DNA from 2 places in the Streptomyces sp. NPDC006487 genome. Region 2 is predicted to be linked to the other one. Evidence: riboswitches for the same ligand, from Rfam matches in the RefSeq annotation. Region 2 holds a riboswitch; the other holds the start of a gene.

Region 1 (8,458 bases), on a different contig from region 2:
CCCGATCAACCCGGCCACCGGAGAGGCCGGCAAGCCCGTCGAGGTGCACGACCCGTACAACCTGTACTTCACGCCCAACGGCAAGTACGCGGTGGTCATGGCCTCGATGGACAAGGAGCTGGTCTTCCGCGATCCGCACACGATGGACCGCGTGAAAACCGTCCCCGTGACCTGCTTCGGCGTCAATCACGCGGACTTCTCCGCGGACGGCCGCTACTTCATCGTGAGCTGCGAGTTCTCCGGTGAACTGCTCAAGGTCGACACCGAGAAGATGGAGGTCGTCGGCCAGCAGAAACTGCCCTTCGAGGGCGCGATGCCGCAGGACGTCAAGGTCTCGCCGGACGGAAAGACCTTCTACGTCGCGGACATGATGGCGCACGGCATGTGGGTGCTCGGCGGCGACAAGTTCGAGACCCCCAAGCTGCTGCCCACCGGAAAGGGCTGCCACGGCCTCTACGTCGGCCGCGACTCCAAGGAGATGTACGTCTCCAACCGGGGCGAAGGGTCCGTCTCCGTCTTCGACTTCACCCAGAACAAGCTGACCAAGAAGTGGGAACTGCCCGACGGCGGCAGCCCCGACATGGGCGGGGTCTCCGCCGACGGCAAGGTGCTGTGGCTCTCGGGCCGTTACAACTCCGAGGTCTACGCCATCGACACCACCACCGGCAAGCAGCTCGCCAGGATCCCCGTGGGCAGTGGACCGCACGGCCTCGCCGTCTACCCGCAGCCCGGCCGCTACTCCCTCGGCCACACCGGCATCTTCCGGTAGGACGCGCGCACGCAGGAAACGGGCGTGCCCCGGGAGCTCGCACAGCTCCCGGGGCACTCCTGATCGCTCACCGCCGCCTCCTCACCAGGCGACGGGGAGCCGCTCGGGAAGGCGCTTGATGAAGCCGGTCCGCCACACGAGGTTCTCCGCCGGCACCGCGAGACGCAGCTCGGGCAGCCGCTCGACCAGCACCTCCAGCGCGATCTCGGCGTGCGCCCGGCCCAGCGCGGAGGCCGGGCAGAAGTGCCGGCCGGCGCCGAAGGCGAGGTTGGCGTTGGAGCTCTCGCGCTCCAGGTCCAGCTCGTCCGGGTTCTCGAAGGCCTCCGGGTCGAAGTTGGCCCCCTCCAGCAGGACGAGGACCAGCTCGCCCTCCTTGACCAGCACGTCCCCGACCTGGATGTCCGCCATCGCGATGCGCGGCAGGCCGTCGCCCACGGACAGGTTCCAGCGCAGCAGCTCGTCCACGGCCTTGCCCATGCGCTCCGGGTGCTTGCGCAGGTAGCCGATGAGCTCGGGCTTCTGCAGCAGTGCCAGGACCGCCAGGGTCAGGAACGCGGACGTGGAGACGGCGCCGGCCCCGAAGAGCGAAACGGCGACGGTGGCGAACATGTCGTCGGTCAGGTGCGCCGACTCCGGGTCCGCCTCCTTCAGCTCGGCGAACTTGCCGAGGAGCCCCGTACGCTCCTCGGCAGGCAGCGCCAGCTGCGCCTTCAGCCGGTCCTCGAAGTAGCCGACGTCCTTGTACCAGTTGAGCGCCGAGTCGGCGAACGGCTCGCGAGCGGTCATGAACGCGACGTCCAGCCCCGACATCAGCCGCCGCCAGTCCTCGAACGGCACACCCAGCACCTGGCAGTGCATGGCCGCGGAGAAGGGATCGGCGAAGGCGGCCCGCAGATCGGCGGGCCCCCCTTCGGCGAGGAGCTGGTCGATGAGCTCCCCGGCCTTCGCGCGCAGCCAGTCCTGCAGGCCCTTCTGGCGCGGGTTGAGCGCCTTCATGACCGCGTTGCGCAGTCCGGCGCTGTTGATGTTGCCCATGTTGTTGACGACCTCGGGCGGGATCGTCAGCGCGTACTGGCGCGGGACACCGGCATTGGCCGTGTCCTTGAGGCTGAAGCGCTCGTCCTCCAGCACCTGCTTGGCCAGCGCGTAGCTGCTCACCAGCCAGGCCGGGTCCCCGGTGAGGGTGCGGACCTTCGCGACCGGCGCCTTCTCGCGGAGCCAGGTGCACTCCTCGGGGAGCACGTCACCACGCCGGGAGAGGGGGAAGTCGATGAGGGGCTCGGCGGTCGGCCCGGTGCCCTCAAGCTGCTCGACGCTCATCGACGGTCCCTTCGGTTGGTGCGGTGTGCGCGTGCGTGTTCGCGTTCAGGTGGTTCGGGTTGCCCGGGTTGCTCTGTGCCTTTTCGGCCGCTTCGGGCCGCACCACGGCGTATGCCTGGTTCCTCGTTGCGCGCAGGCCCCCACCGCGCGCGAAGAGGACGTCGGTCATCGGCATCTTGACGTGGTACGCCGCCACGGAGGACGGCACGTCGAGAATGCTCGGGGTGTCGATGAAGAACGGCAGCTCGGCCGCCATGTAATCGAAACACACCTGCAACTGTGCGTCGGTGATTGATTCACCTTCCGGCAACTTGGATCCGACAAAGTGCAGGGCCATTTCCTCGCAGCCCTTGCGGAATTCGTCGTCGGACTCCAGGAAATGGAGTACGCGTCTGTGCAGAAGTTGGTAGACGGGGTTCGTCTGGAACTCCGACAGTGCCCTCACTCGGATCTCGGCATGCAGAGGGCCTGATTCCTCGACGCCCTTGAGAATCCTTCGCCGGACTGCCTTGATTTCCTTCGTCGCACGCTTCTCGGCGTGTTCCCGGGTGTAGCCGAACGCGGCGAACATCCGGTCCACGTGGAGGTCTGCGTAGACGAAGTCGACCTGTGCGAAGCGGGTCGTGGCCCATCGGGTGAGGCTGGATATGCGCTCGGAGCTGAAGTAGCTGTTCCCAGGACTCACTCCGATGAGCACATGGTCGCCGTCTTCCCAGATGTGGTGGCAAGTGCGGGTGAAGGGCAGAACTTCGAATGATGCGTCAGCTGTGATCGTCACCTGTGTGATCGCCCTTGTTGCCGCTTGTCCCTGGGAGCCCTGCGCTCCCGGTGTGGCGGCAATGTCGCTACGTTATGCGGTGGTCCCGGAGCGTGACAAGTGGGGGCTTGAATTGTTGGCTGGAATTATCGCTTCCGCACTACGGAAGAGTAATTGAATTTCTATCTGCCGCTCGAACGGGACCCGGGGCGTGAGGGGGCCGGGCATGCCGCTACCCTGAGCCGGTCAACAAGCACCAAGAAGGGGTGGACCCAGTGGCGGACATCGAGAGCGCACGGACGACGTTCGGCAAGTTCGACGTGAACGGTGACGGCTTCGTCACGGCCGACGAGTTCCGTTCGGCGATGGCGGAGATGGGCGACCCGTTCGTCACCGGCCCGGTCGCGGAGGCCGTGATCGCCGCCAAGGACTCGAACGACGACGGCCTGCTGAGCTTCGACGAGTTCTGGGCCTCCCTGAACAAGTAAGCCCCCGCGCCGCCCCCGCCCCTGCCGGGCCGGGGGCGCGCGTCAGGCCCGCCGCGGCTCGGCGGCCATGCCCTCCACCTCGGCGAGGGCCTCCTCCAGCCAGCGCAGCCAGAACGTCTCCAGCCCGGTTCCCGCGTGCAGCACGACACGCCGCAACCGGTCCTCGTCGGAATCCCGGCCGGCCGGGAAATCCTTCTCCTCGATGCCCTCGTACACGGCCAGCTGGGCACGGTGCAGCTCCAGATGCCGCCGCAGCTCCGCGGCCAGCCCCTGCGGCCCCACCACCGCGGCCGCCCGGATCCGCAGCAGCAGGGGATCCCGCACCGGCTTGGGATCCTGGCGCTCCCCGACCCACCGCGCCAGCTCCCCGCTCCCGGCGGGCAGCACCTCGTACTCCTTCTTCTGCCCCCGCACGGGCCCCTCGCTGGGCAGCGCCCGGATCAGCCCGGCCTCCTCCAGCCGGCCGAGCTCGCGGTAGATCTGCTGGTGCGTCGCGGACCAGAAGTACCCGATCGACTTGTCGAACCGCCGGGTCAGCTCCAGCCCCGACGAGGGCTTCTCGAGCAGGGCGGTGAGGATGGCGTGCGGGAGCGACATGCGGCCATCCTAGATTTGCCCCCAGGCGGCCAGTGCCTGCGGATCGCGCGGGCCGGGGGCGCCCGCCGCCAGGTGGCCGTGGGTGCGCAGGAAGGCCGTCACCGCCGGGGACCAGGCCGGGCGCAGGCCCGCCGAGGTGAGGAGGGGCGGGTCCGAGAGCAGGGGCTCGGCGGGGCCGAAGCGGATGCCCGCCGGGGTCAGGACCGCCGCGTCGTCGGCCCAGCGCACCGCCAGGTCCACGTCGTGGGTGGCCATGACCACCGTCGTACCGGAGGCCCGCAGTCCCGCGAGGACGTCGAGGAGCCGCTCCTGGCCGTCCGGGTCCAGGCCGGCCGTCGGCTCGTCGAGGATCAGCACCCGCGGAGCCATCGCCACCGCCCCCGCGATCGCCGCGCGCTTGCGCTGCCCGTAGGAGAGCAGGTGGGTGGGGCGGTCCCGGAGGTGCGTGATGTCCAGCGCGGCGAGGGCCGAGTCCACGCGGGCGCGGACCTCCGGAGCGGGGAGCCCCTGGTTCATGGGGCCGAAGGACACGTCCTGTTCCACCGAAGCCGCGAACAGCTGGTCGTCGGGGTCCTGCACCACCAGCTGGACGGACGTGCGCAGCCGGGTCAGGCCCGCCCGGTCGTACGAGACCTCCGTGCCGTCCAGCCGCAGCGATCCCGCGCCGGGCCGCAGGCCGCCGCTCAGCAGCCGCATCAGCGTGGTCTTGCCGCTGCCGTTGCGGCCCAGCAGGGCCAGCGCCCGGCCCGGCGCGATGACGAAGTCGACGCCGGTCAGGACCGCCGGGCCGTCCTCGTAGGCGTAGCCGGCGCCGGACAGTTCCACCACCGGGCGGGGGGAGGGGGGCAGCGACGGGTTCACGGGCGGAGCCCCTTCAGGGTGAGGGTCAGGGTGATCAGGGCCGCCAGCAGGCCGGCGGTGGCCGTCAGGAAGCGCCACGACAGGGCCGCCTCCGGTACGAGGACCCGCAGCGCCCCGTCGTAGCCGCGTCCGGCCAGCCCCGCCTGGAGCTTGGCCGCGCGGTCGAAGGCCCGTACGAAGGAGGTGGCGGCGAGCCCGGCCAGGGAGCGCCACACCGCCGCCCGGCCGGTGTGCCCGAGTCGGGCCGCCTGGGCCCGGCGGACCTGGGTCATGGAATCCAGCAGCAGGAAGCCGATCCGGTACATGACCAGGGCCACGTCCACCACCGGGGCCGGCACACCGGCCCGGACCAGCCGGGGCAGTACGTCGGAGACCGGGGTGGTGAAGGCGAACAGCAGCAGTCCGAGCGAGGCCGCCGAGGTGCGCAGCAGCAGTTCGGCGGCGAGCCGGGGACCGTCGGGGGCCAGGGAGACCGGCCCCGCCGGGCCGCCGACGGCGAACAGCAGCGGCAGCGCCCCGGTGAAGCAGAAGCCGAGCGGGAGCCGGAAGGCCCGCCAGAGCTGCCGGCCGGCCACTCCGGCCGGGCCGAGCAGCACGGCGAGGGTGGCGGCGGCCACCAGCGGCCCGCCCGGCCAGGGCGGCAGGCACACGGCGGTGACCGTCAGCCCGATCCCGAGCAGGGCCTTCTCCAGCGGGTGCCGGCCGCGCCAGCGACTGCCGTGCGCGGCCACGTCGATCGGCAGCACCGCCTACGCCTCCGGGGCGGTGGCGGCAGCGGCGGCGGCCGCTCCCTGGCGGCGGCCCTTGCGGACACCGAAGTAGTAGGCGAGCACGCCCGCGCCCAGCGCCGCCTGCAAGGCGAACAGCGCGGACTCGATCTCGCCCGAGGGGGGTTCGTACAGAGGGGAGAACCAGGGCTCGTAATCCGGCTTCAGCTCGGTGATCGCCACCTCGGCCTGCGCGTCGGCGCCGGTGAAGGGCTCCTCCTTGCCCTCGCCCAGCCCCAGGGCGAGCGGCAGGACGGCCAGCGCCGCCACCAGGAGCAGCAGCAGGGTGTTGATCTTCGCGTTCTTGGACATCCCGCTCATCAGGCCGCCGCCTTCTCTTCGGTACGGGCGGAGGTCAGCTTCGCGACGCCCAGCCGGACCAGGTCCGACTTGCTCGACGCCATCAGCAGCCGCATCACCAGGACGGTCAGCAGGCCCTCGCTCACGGCCAGCGGTATCTGGGTGACCGCGAAGATCCCCCCGAACTTCGCTAGCGAGCCCGGGAAACCGGAGGCCGGGTCCGGGAAGGCCATGGCGAGCTGCACGCTGGTGACGCAGTAGGTGACCAGGTCGGCGAAGAAGGCGCCGAAGAACACGGTGACCATCAGCGGGAGGCCCGACCTCCGCATCAGCCGGTAGACGGCGTAGCCCGCCCACGGGCCGGCGATGGCCATCGAGAAGACGTTGGCGCCGAGGGTCGTGAGCCCGCCGTGCGCCAGCAGCAGGGCCTGGAACAGCAGGGTGATCGTGCCGAGCACCGCCATGATCGGCGGCCGGAACAGGATCGCCCCGAGCCCGGTGCCCGTGGGGTGCGAGCAACTGCCCGTCACCGAAGGGATCTTCAGGGCGGAAAGGACGAAAGTGAACGCTCCGGAAGCGCCGAGCAGCAGCGTGCTCTCCGGGTTGGCCTTCACCTCGCGGGTGAGCGAGCGGACGCCGTGGACGACGAAGGGGGCGGACGCGGCGCCCCAGGCGACCGCGTGCAAAGGGGGCAGGAACCCCTCGGCTATATGCATGAGTGGGGAGACCTCTCCAGCACCTCGTGGATGGACAACGCGCCCCGGCCGGTCTCCTGGCTCACGGGTTGACGTCCATGCTCCGCCTTCCCGGGCAGCGCGGAACCTCCCGCGCAGCCCAGTGGCTTTCCCGCAGGAGTGGAGCCGGACTTCCCGATCACAGTGGCGAGGGCCGCACCGGTTTCCCACCGGTTTCCCGAACACCAAGGCCCGCTGACCCTAGTCGGCCGCACGGACCGGTAACAACCCGCCCCAATCGCGCCGGGCGGTGGCCGGATTCCGCTTGTGCGTCACGCCGCGTGTCCGCCGCGCCGGCGTTTGCCTCAATGGCCCCACGTGGAAACGGAGTTCCATGGATCCGCGGCCGCCGGAGCCGGGAAGGGGCGCCCCGGCCGCGAGCTCCTCATCGCCTGCGCCGGTCGCCCGGACGGGCGCGGCCCGGTGGCGGCCGCGCCGGGCTCCGGAGAGGCTGGACGGGTGGCTACCGACACCGCGCACCCCTTCGACTACTCCGACCTCACCGCCGTCTACGTCAACTGCACGCTCAAGCGATCGCCCGAGCCCAGCAACACCGAGGGCCTGATCGGCAAGAGCCGCGCGGTGATGGAGGCGGCCGGGGTCCGGACCTCGCTCATCCGGGCCGTCGACCACGACATCGCCACCGGTGTCTGGCCCGATATGACCGACCACGGCTGGGAGAGCGATCAGTGGCCGGTGCTCTACAGCCAGATCATGGACGCCGACATCCTCGTGCTGTGCGGCCCGATCTGGCTCGGCGACAACAGCTCGGTGATGAAGCAGGTCATCGAGCGGCTCTACGCCTGCTCCTCGATCCTGAACGAGCAGGGCCAGTACGCCTATTACGGGCGCGTGGGCGGCGCGCTGATCACCGGGAACGAGGACGGCGTCAAGCACTGCGCCATGAACATCCTCTACAGCCTCCAGCACCTCGGCTACGCGATCCCCCCGCAGGCCGACGCCGGATGGATCGGCGAAGCCGGACCCGGGCCCTCGTACCTGGACCCCGGATCCGGCGGGCCCGAGAACGACTTCACCAACCGGAACACGGCCTTCATGAGCTGGAACCTCATGCACCTGGCCGCTCTGCTCAAGCGGTCCGGCGGGATGCCGGCGCACGGCAACCAGCGCTCCCTGTGGGACGCGGGCTGCCGCTTCGACTTCCCGAACCCCGAGCACCGGTAGGTCCCCGCCCCCCCGGCCCCCGCCTCCCGCCTCGCGCCGGCGTGCTCAGCAGACGTTCGGGTGCGCGACGTCCAGGACGAAGCGCTCCGGGGCGTGCAGCTTGGACGTGGTGTAGGCGGGCTTGGTGTCGAAGGCGGCGCCGAAGGTGACGTACCCCTCGTAGTCGCCGGTCAGGGCGATGCCCTTCAGCTTGGGCAGGTAGATCTTGAGGAGCTTGGGCCCGCGGTAGACGTTGCGGCCCGCGTCGTCGTGTCCGGCGGCGGGGTGCAGGCGGATCTCCAGGAAGTACCGCCCGGCCAGCGGGACGGGCTTGCCGGATCCGTCGTAGATCAGCGACGGGACGCGGGTGACGGTGACCTCGGGTACGTATCCCTGCAGGTCGATGACCACGCGGTCGTACGTGCAGTGCCCGCCCCAGCGGGCATTGACGACGAGCGGAGTGATCGTGGTGGCGGTAGTGGTGGCGGCGGTCGTGGCTGCGGCGGAGGCCGGTGCGGCGAAGGCGAGCATGGCGCAGAGCAGTGCGCCCAACCCCAGTGCGGTGGCCTGCCGGCGGCGTGGACGGTTCATTGCGTCCCCTCGATTCCGAGAGACGGGGAACGGTGTCACCCGTGAAGACGCGCCCGCTGCGGTCGTGGTTGCACCGGGTTCGGCGCGTTCGCCGGACTCACCCGGTTGAT
Region 2 (8,458 bases):
GATGTCGCCGACGACGACCACCGGGAACCGCGCGGCCCGCGCGATGCCCATGTTCACGATGTCGGTCCGGCGCAGGTTGATCTCGGCCGGGCTGCCCGCCCCCTCGCAGATCACGGCGTCATACGTGCCCCGCAACTGCTCCAGGCAGTCCGTGACGATGCCGAGGAGCTGTTCCTGCCGCCCCCCGTGGTAGCCGCGTGCGCTCATCTCACCCACCGGCTTGCCCAGCAGCACCACCTGGCTGCTGCGGTCACTGCCGGGCTTGAGCAGCACCGGGTTCATCAGCGCGGTCGGTTCCACGCGGGCCGCCTGGGCCTGCATGGCCTGTGCGCGGCCGATCTCGGCGCCCTCCCTCGTCACGAAGGAGTTCAGCGACATGTTCTGCGCCTTGAACGGGGCCACCTTCACGCCCTGCCGGGCCAGCCACCGGCAGATGCCCGCCGTGACCACGCTCTTGCCCGCGTCCGAGGTCGTACCGGCGACGAGGAGACCCCCACCGCGCTTCGCGCCGCCGCTCATGCGCGCCGCCCCTTCTTCGTAGTTCGGACGACCGGAGTGCGGGCGGCCAGAGTGCGGGAAACCAGCGTCCGGGCGGCCACACAGGCCCCCAGCGCCACCCACGTCACCTGGCGCGACAGCCGCACCGCGCGTTCGATGTCGGCGACATCCACGGGCCGCCCGGCCGCTCCGTTGAGCACGGCCCGGTGTTCGACCCGGCCCGCGTACGCCAGGGTGCCGCCCAGCCGTACGCCGAGCGCCCCGGCGAAGGAGGACTCCACGGGCCCCGCGTTGGGGCTCGGGTGCTTGGCGGCGTCCGCGCGCCAGGCCCGTACGGCGCCCCGCCGGTCGGGCCCGGCCAGTACGGCGGCCAGGGCCGTCAGCCGGGCGCCCGGCCAGCCGGCCACGTCGTCGAGCCGGGCCGAGGCCCAGCCGTAGCGCAGGTGGCGGGGGGACTTGTGGCCGACCATCGCGTCCAGGGTGTTCACGGCGCGGAAGGCCAGCAGCCCGGGGACGCCCGCGACGGCGCCCCACACGAGGGCGCCGACCACGGCGTCGGAGGTGTTCTCGGCGACCGATTCGACGACCGCGCGGGCCATCTGCTGCTCGTCCAGTGCCTGCGGGTCGCGCCCGCAGAGGTGGGGCAGCCGCTCGCGGGCCACCTCGGCGTCCCCGGCGGCGAGTGCTCCGCCGATGGCGCGGGCCTCCCGGCCCAGCGAGGTGCCGCCCACGACGGCCCAGGTGGCGGCGGCGGTGAGGGCGATGCGGGCGGCCGCGGGCCGGGAGCGCACGGCGCGGGCGCCCAGTGCGCCGACGGCGGCCGCGCCTCCGGCGCACAGCAGGGTGTGCAGGACGCCGCGGGCGCGGTCGTCGCGCCACAGGGCGCGTTCGACGGCGGCGGCGGCTCGTCCGAAGGCGGCCACGGGGTGCCCTCGGCGCGGATCCCCGAGGATCCGGTCGCCGATCAGGCCCGCCGTGACGCCGTACGCGAAGACGCGATCGGCACGCATGGTGGCAGGTATGTCCTCACTCAGGGTCCGCGCCCTGGTTCGACGTGTCCGGCGGCGAGAGTTCCTGGCTCCCGGCCGCACACGGCCAGAGGTCCGCGTGCGCCGGTGACAGTGGCGGGACCGCGCCGGATTCGCACCGGACTTCCTCTCCATGCCGCCGTAATGGCTCGCGCAGTCCACCACGCAGCGCGAAGGCCCGTCAACTCGCCGTTGACCTGCGGCGGGGTGGCGGGAGAGGGGGCGGGGTCAGGCCCGCGCCAGGGGGCCGGGGCGAGTCCGGGGCGGGTCCGGGGCATGCGAAAGCTCCCTCCGGTACGAACCCGGAGGGAGCCTTCGGAGGTGCCGTCCCGCGCCTCAGGCGACGATCAGGTAGATCCCGTAGGCCACGGCCGCCGCGCAGAGCGCGAAGCAGGCGTACGCACCGCTGCGGGCCAGGGTGGCGGCGCCGCCCTGTTCGGTGGCGGCCTCGTGCTTGGAGAGCCCCATCAGACCCAGGGTGAACAGGGTCACCAGGACGACGGTGGCGGAGAGGCTGACCCCGAAGACGGAGCCGAGTGCTTCCCAGTCGATCTTCATACCGCTGAATCCTCTGTCGTTCTCGGGTCAGACCGCTGCGGCCGGAGCCGCGGGGGTCGTCGTCGCGGAGGCCGGGATGGTGGCCTTGAGCTCCTCGTCCGTCACCGCGGCGGTGCTGCCGGCGAAGGCCGCGGCCGGCGGGACGCTGACGGCCGCGATGGCCGTGGTGACGACACCCGGTGCCTCGGCGCCGGCCGGCTCGACCTCGTTGACGTTGGTGTGGTCGACGACCTGGCGGCGGGAGATCAGCCAGATGGCGACGCAGGAGCCGATCAGGAAGACCGTGACGCCGGCGACGCCGATGTCCCCGGTGCGCATGACCAGCTCGGCACCGGCGGCGACCAGGGCCGCGGCCGGGAGGGTCAGGCCCCAGGCGATGAACATGCGGGAGGCGGTGGACCAGCGGACCACGCCGCCCTTGCGTCCCAGACCCGAACCCATGACGGCGCCGGAGCACGCGTGGGTGGTGGAGAGGGAGAAGCCGAGGGAGGAGGAGGCCAGGATGACGCTGGCGGCCGAGGTCTGGGCGGCGAAGCCCTGCTGCGGCTGCAGGTCGGTCAGGCCACTGCCCATGGTGCGGATGATGCGCCAGCCACCCAGGTAGGTGCCCATCGCGATGGCCATGCCGGCGGAGACGATGACCCAGACCGGCGGGTTGGAGCCGGGAGCGAGGGCGCCACCGGCAACGAGCGCCAGGGTGATGATGCCCATCGTCTTCTGCGCGTCGTTGGTGCCGTGCGCGAGGGAGACGAGACCGGCCGAAGCGATCTGACCGGCGCGGTAGCCCTTGGCCGAGGTCTTCTCGCCCATGCCCTTGCCGACCTTGTACGTGACCTTCGTGGCCAGGTACGCGGCGAAGCCGGCGACCAGCGGGGCGGCGATCGCGGGGATCAGCACCTTGGTGACGACGACGCTGCCGTTGACGGCGCCCATGCCGGCGGAGGCCACGGCCGCACCGATCAGGCCGCCCATCAGGGCGTGCGAGGAGCTGGAGGGCAGTCCGACCAGCCAGGTGACGAGGTTCCAGAGGATCGCGCCGACCAAGGCGGCGAAGATGACCTCCGGCTGGATGCCTTCCTCGTTGACCAGGCCCTTGGAGATCGTCTTGGCGACCTCCACGGACATGAAAGCGCCGACGAGGTTGAGCACGGCGGACATCGCCACCGCGGTCTTGGGCTTGAGGGCGCCGGTCGAGATGGTGGTGGCCATCGCGTTGGCCGTGTCGTGAAAACCGTTCGTGAAATCGAACACGAGAGCGGTGATGATCACGATCCCGAGGAGAAGCGTTATGTGCTCCATTTACCCAGGCTTCTGTTTGACGTCAGTGGTTCGTGGACCGTAGGCAACCTGGATGAACGGAAGGTGAACTGACAGGGGTCATGTGGTGTATCGATACGGCACCCCATCGGGACCTTCGTCCCGGGAAGGGTGTTGATATGTCGATTGATGCACGTCACGGCGGGGTGTCCGGACGTTTCGGGGAGGGACTTCCGGTAGGGCCTTCCGTTCACACGGGACCCCCGAAGAGACCTAGATCACCCTCCCTGTCACCCTGCCGGGGTGCCGGTCGGAACGATTCCCTCCGGTGGCCCGCCGGCCCGTCCGCCTCGACACTGGAGCGGTGCGTACCGCTACAGCGACGGCAGCGGCCGTCACCACGACCCTGCTCGGCGCCGGCGCGGCCGCCGCGGCGGCCGTCGCCGCCGCCGCGCTCGCCGGCCGGTACGCCGCCGACGCGGCCCTGCGGGCCGAGCCCGGCCGCCCGCTCCCCGGCAGCCCCCGGCTCAGCGTCCACTCCACCGCGGCCGGCCGGGTCGAGCTGACCCGCTCGCTCGCCTCCCTGCGCCCCGGCACCTACGGGCTCACGGCGCCCGGGGTGCACGCCGTGGTCGGCCCCGTCCTCCCGGACGCCCCGCACGGCCCCGACACCGTGGTGCGCCGGCTCGTCGCCGTCACCCACGGCAGCCTCGACCCCGGAACCCGCGTCACCCTCACGCCCCAGGTCCACCTCGGCAACCCGGGCACCGCCCTCGGGCTGGAGCACGCCGACGTGGACGTCCCCGGGGAGCTCGGCGCGCTGCCCGCCTGGTTCGTGCCCGCGGCCCGCGACACCTGGGTGATCACCGTCCACGGGCTCGGCGCCACCCGCGAGCACCCGATGGTGGTCATGCCCTTCCTCCACCGCAACAAGCTCCCCGTCCTGGACCTGGGCTACCGGGGCGACCTCGGCGCCCCCGAGTCACCGGACGGCCTCGGCCACCTCGGCGAGTCCGAATGGCGCGATCTCGACGCCGCCATCCGCTACGCCCTGCGCTACGGGGCCCGCCGCGTGGTCCTGCACGGCTGGTCGACCGGCGCCACGATGGCCCTGCACGCCGCCGAACGCTCGGCGCTGGCCGACCGGATCTCCGGACTGGTCCTCGACTCGCCCGTACTGGACTGGCACGCCACCCTGCGGGCCCTCGCCGCAGCGCGCCGCACCCCGGCCCCCCTGCTCCCGTTCGCGGTGAAGGCCGCCGAGGGCCGCGCGGGCCTGCGCGCCGACCGGCGGCCCCCGGGGTCGGATCCGGCCGCGCTGAAGGTGCCCATCCTGATCTTCCACGGCCCCGACGACGCGCTCGCCCCCTGGGAGCCCTCCCGCCGGCTCGCCGCGGCCCGCCCCGACCTCGTCACGCTGCACTCCGTTTCCGGGGCCGCCCACGGAGCGATGTGGAACGCCGACCCGGCCGCGTACGAAGAGGCGCTGCGACGCTTCCTGACCCCTCTCATGTGAAGGGCCGGTTGACGGACCGTCGGACGAGTTGTCCGAAGACGGCGGGGCGGACGGGTCAGGGAGGGAGGGTTGTCCCGTTCTGTCCCCTCGGGGCCTTGTGGCAATGGCTGGTTCCGTTTGGGCTTTCGGCCAGTGACGGGCGAGACTGCTCACGTGACGTCCCGAAAGCCTGATGAGCAGTTGGCTCGCGACTCCAGACTCCGACTCGTCGCCCCGCGGTCCGTGGCCACGGCCCGCAAGGCGGTGACCGACCGGCGCACCCGGACCGCCCCGCGGCCTCCGGCGGGCACGCCCGCCACGGCCGACCTGGCGAACAGGGCCCGCGCCTCCCTCGCCGACGCGGTACGGCTCGCCCGCTGGGCCGAGCTCCACCTCGGCGTGGCGGACGGCGCCGGGCCCGCCCCGGCGGGCGCCCTGCCCGCCGCCGAAGCCGAACGCGCCGCCGCCCAGCTGAGCCTGACGTCGGGCCAGATCCGGGTCGGCTGGGACCGGGCCCGGCTCGCAGGCCTGATCGAGATGCACGGGGGACACGCCCGCCCGGGCTGGCGCCTGCGCGCATGGAACCGGGACGACACCGCCGTCCTGCGCGGCTGGGTCGCCCTCTTCGACGCCTGGTCGCTGGTCCACCCGGCCCCCGCCGACATCGCCCCCGCGGCCGTTGCCGAGGTGGTCGAGGCCATGCCCCAGCTGCTCTCCCTGCTCCAGCTCTCCGCCGGTCCCGTCACCGTCCCCGATCTGCTGGACCTGCTCGGGCAGCGCGTGGCCGAACTGCGCGACGAGCGGTGCGAGGTCCCCTACGAGTCCACGGCGCAGGCCGCCGGGACCCCGCAGGCCGGTCCCGCGCCGGCCGCGCCGCCCGTCCCGCTCGCCCGGCTGCTGCGCTGGGCGCTCGGCGGGCTCGCCGCCGTGGACGCCGTCACCCTCGGCCCCGCCCGGGCCACCCTCACCCCGCTCGGGAGCTGGGCCGTCTGGGTCAAGCTGGAGCAGATCTGCGTCGCGGCGCAGAGCCCCGCCGGGAACATCGAACAGTCCGCCGCCGCCATGCTCCACGGCTGCGCGCGGCTCACCCCCGGCCCGGCCCGCGCCGAGTACCAGGCCTGGCTCGCCGCCCGGCCCGTCGGCCACGCGGTCTCCGAGCTGCTGCACGCCGCCCGCGGCGAGGACGCCCTGCTGCGCGGGCTCGCCTTCGAAGCCCTGCGCGTGGTCGGAGCCCCCGCCGAACCGGAGGTGCGCAAGGCCTCCAGGGAGGCCGCGCTGCGCCCCTACGCCCTGCTCTGGCTCGCCGAGCACGACGGGGTCGACCCCGACGAGGCGCAGGACGTGCTCACCGCCGAGGAGCAGACCTGGCTCTGGGTGGACACCGCGGCCGCCATCGCCGACCACGGCGAGGCCGAGCTGCTGGCCCGCCACCTGGACTCGGCGGTGCGGACCACGGTCCCGCGGCTGCTCGACGAGGTCCGCGCGGTCGGGCACCCCCGCACGGTGCAGGTGCTCGTCGCGCTGGCCGCCGCCCATCCGGACCCGGCCCTGGCCAAGGCGGTGCGCCGGGCCGCGTTCCAGGTGCACACCGGCGGCGTGTAGCGCCGCCCGCGACGGGAGCGCGTGCGCGCCGCGGGTCTCAGACCTGCGGCGCGTACGTCCCGAAGCTCCACACGTTGCCCTCGGCGTCGCGGGCCATGTAGTCCCGCGAGCCGTAGTCCTGGTCGGTCGGCTCCATCAGGATCTCCACACCGTGCTCGACGGCCCGGCGGTGGTGGGCGTCCACGTCGTCGACGCGCACGTAGACCCCGGTCGGGCCGGCCGTCGCCATCGCCTTGTCGAAGGCGCTGCCGGTGCCCTTGCTGCCGAGCATCACCATGCCGTTCCCGTAGGACAGCTCGGCGTGCACCACCGCGCCGTCCTCGCCCTCGTACGCCGCGACCTGGGTGAAGCCGAAGGCTTCCGTGAGCAGGTGGATGGCGGCCTTGGCATCGGTGTACAGCAGGGTCGGGCAGATGGACGGAACGCCTGCCATGACGACCACTCCCTCTCGTACCGCGGATGGACGGTGAGCCACGTCACAGCATGGCAGGCGCCGGGAGAAGTCAGCGGAAGGTGTTGCACTGGGCCATGTCGCCCGTGCGGTAGCCCTGGTAGAACCACTGCTGGCGCTGCTCGGCCGAACCGTGCGTCCAGGACTCCGGGGTCACCCGGCCCTGGAACTTCTCCTGGATCCGGTCGTCGCCGACCGCGGCCGCCGCGTCCAGGCCGTCCTTGATGTCCTCGTCGGTGAGGCTGGTGATCAGGGGCTTGCCCGTGGACTCGTCCGGGGTCTTCGTCGCGTTGTGGGCCCAGACCCCGGCGTAGCAGTCGGCCTGCAGCTCGACCCGTACCGCGTTGCTGGTCGCGCCCTGCCGGCCGTCCTGGGCCTTCTGCAGGGTGCCGGTCAGGTTCTGGATGTGGTGGCCGTACTCGTGGGCCACCACGTACGCCTGGGCGAAGGGGCCGCCGCTCGCGCCGAACTTGGTCCGGAGCTCGTTGAAGAAGCCCAGGTCCAGATAGACCTGCCGGTCGCCGGGGCAGTAGAACGGGCCGACCGCCGAGGTGGCCGCCCCGCAGGCGGTGCCCACCTTGCCGGTGAAGAACACCGTCTGCGCCGGGGTGTACTGGGCGCCGCGCCTGGCGAACTCCTGCTTCCAGAAGTCCTGGGTGCTGTTGATCACCGCCACCAGCCGGCAGTCCTCCTTGGCGTTCGCGTCCGCGCCCGTCTTGCAGCTCTGCTGCACCTGGGCGGCGGAGGAGGAGGTCGACGCGGGCTCGGGGCTTCCGTCGGACAGGCCCAGCTGCTCCGGACCCACCCCGAACAGCAGGCCCATGATCAGCGCGATGAAACCGATGATGCCGCCACCGATCGTGGCCTTCCCGCCCGGGATGCGGCTGCCGCGTACGTCCTTGACCTCGGAAGTGTCCAGATTGGCGTTGTCGTCGAACTGCATCCCGCACCGCCCTCCATTCCTACCAAGGGGGGTACGAGTACGCCCCTGCGGCGAGTATCAACCCGTTCATCCTCATACGCCCCCGGGCCGGGAGGCGTGTTCCCTGGGCCGAACGGGGGACGCGCGGGTGAGGGCGGGGCCGGTCCCCGGAGGGGCGGGCGGGCCCGAAAGTAGTTGCGCACCCCCGGTAGAATGACTCCCATGGCAAATCTCCTCGCGGATTAGCGGCGTAGAAGCTTCGCGTCCTGCCCCCCTTCCGCCGTCCCGACCCGCCCTGGAGTATTTCCGTGATCACCGCCACCGGCATCGAGCTGCGCGCCGGCGCCCGCATCCTCATCGAGAACGCCTCCTTCCGCGTCGCCAAGGGCGACCGCATCGGCCTCGTCGGCCGCAACGGAGCCGGCAAGACCACCCTCACCAAGTGCCTCGCGGGCGAGGGGACCCCGGCCGGCGGCAGCATCGCCCGCTCGGGCGAGGTCGGCTACCTCCCGCAGGACCCGCGCACCGGCGACCTCGACGTGCTGGCCAGCGACCGGATCCTGTCCGCGCGCGGACTCGACGTGCTGCTCAAGAAGATGCGGATGAACGAGGAGCGCATCTCCTCCGGCTCCGGCGCCACCCGCGAG

What was found. A riboswitch is a leader RNA that binds a small molecule or an ion and turns the genes downstream of it on or off. The one in region 2 is predicted to bind cobalamin.
Region 1: another riboswitch for cobalamin. It lies ahead of ACFYM0_RS31130 (energy-coupling factor ABC transporter permease); the one in region 2 lies ahead of ACFYM0_RS26845 (cobalamin biosynthesis protein).

Annotation. Positions count from the first base shown of each region.
Region 1 covers NZ_JBIAHN010000019.1:196,409-204,866, forward strand. The annotation lists gene ACFYM0_RS31090 (YncE family protein) at 1-769, shown strand, start outside; gene ACFYM0_RS31095 (cytochrome P450) at 851-2,089, opposite strand; gene ACFYM0_RS31100 (tRNA-dependent cyclodipeptide synthase) at 2,070-2,867, opposite strand; gene ACFYM0_RS31105 (EF-hand domain-containing protein) at 3,122-3,334, shown strand; gene ACFYM0_RS31110 (PadR family transcriptional regulator) at 3,377-3,931, opposite strand; gene ACFYM0_RS31115 (energy-coupling factor ABC transporter ATP-binding protein) at 3,941-4,792, opposite strand; gene cbiQ (cobalt ECF transporter T component CbiQ) at 4,789-5,538, opposite strand; gene ACFYM0_RS31125 (energy-coupling factor ABC transporter substrate-binding protein) at 5,542-5,880, opposite strand; gene ACFYM0_RS31130 (energy-coupling factor ABC transporter permease) at 5,880-6,575, opposite strand; cobalamin riboswitch at 6,604-6,798, opposite strand; gene ACFYM0_RS31135 (flavodoxin family protein) at 7,053-7,778, shown strand; gene ACFYM0_RS31140 (hypothetical protein) at 7,824-8,348, opposite strand.
Region 2 covers NZ_JBIAHN010000015.1:202,773-211,230, forward strand. The annotation lists gene ACFYM0_RS26840 (cobyric acid synthase) at 1-519, opposite strand, end outside; gene ACFYM0_RS26845 (cobalamin biosynthesis protein) at 516-1,508, opposite strand; cobalamin riboswitch at 1,546-1,696, opposite strand; gene ACFYM0_RS26850 (hypothetical protein) at 1,863-2,084, opposite strand; gene ACFYM0_RS26855 (anion permease) at 2,112-3,383, opposite strand; gene ACFYM0_RS26860 (alpha/beta hydrolase family protein) at 3,706-4,857, shown strand; gene ACFYM0_RS26865 (hypothetical protein) at 5,011-6,438, shown strand; gene ACFYM0_RS26870 (VOC family protein) at 6,476-6,871, opposite strand; gene ACFYM0_RS26875 (neutral zinc metallopeptidase) at 6,942-7,832, opposite strand; gene ACFYM0_RS26880 (ABC-F family ATP-binding cassette domain-containing protein) at 8,120-8,458, shown strand, end outside.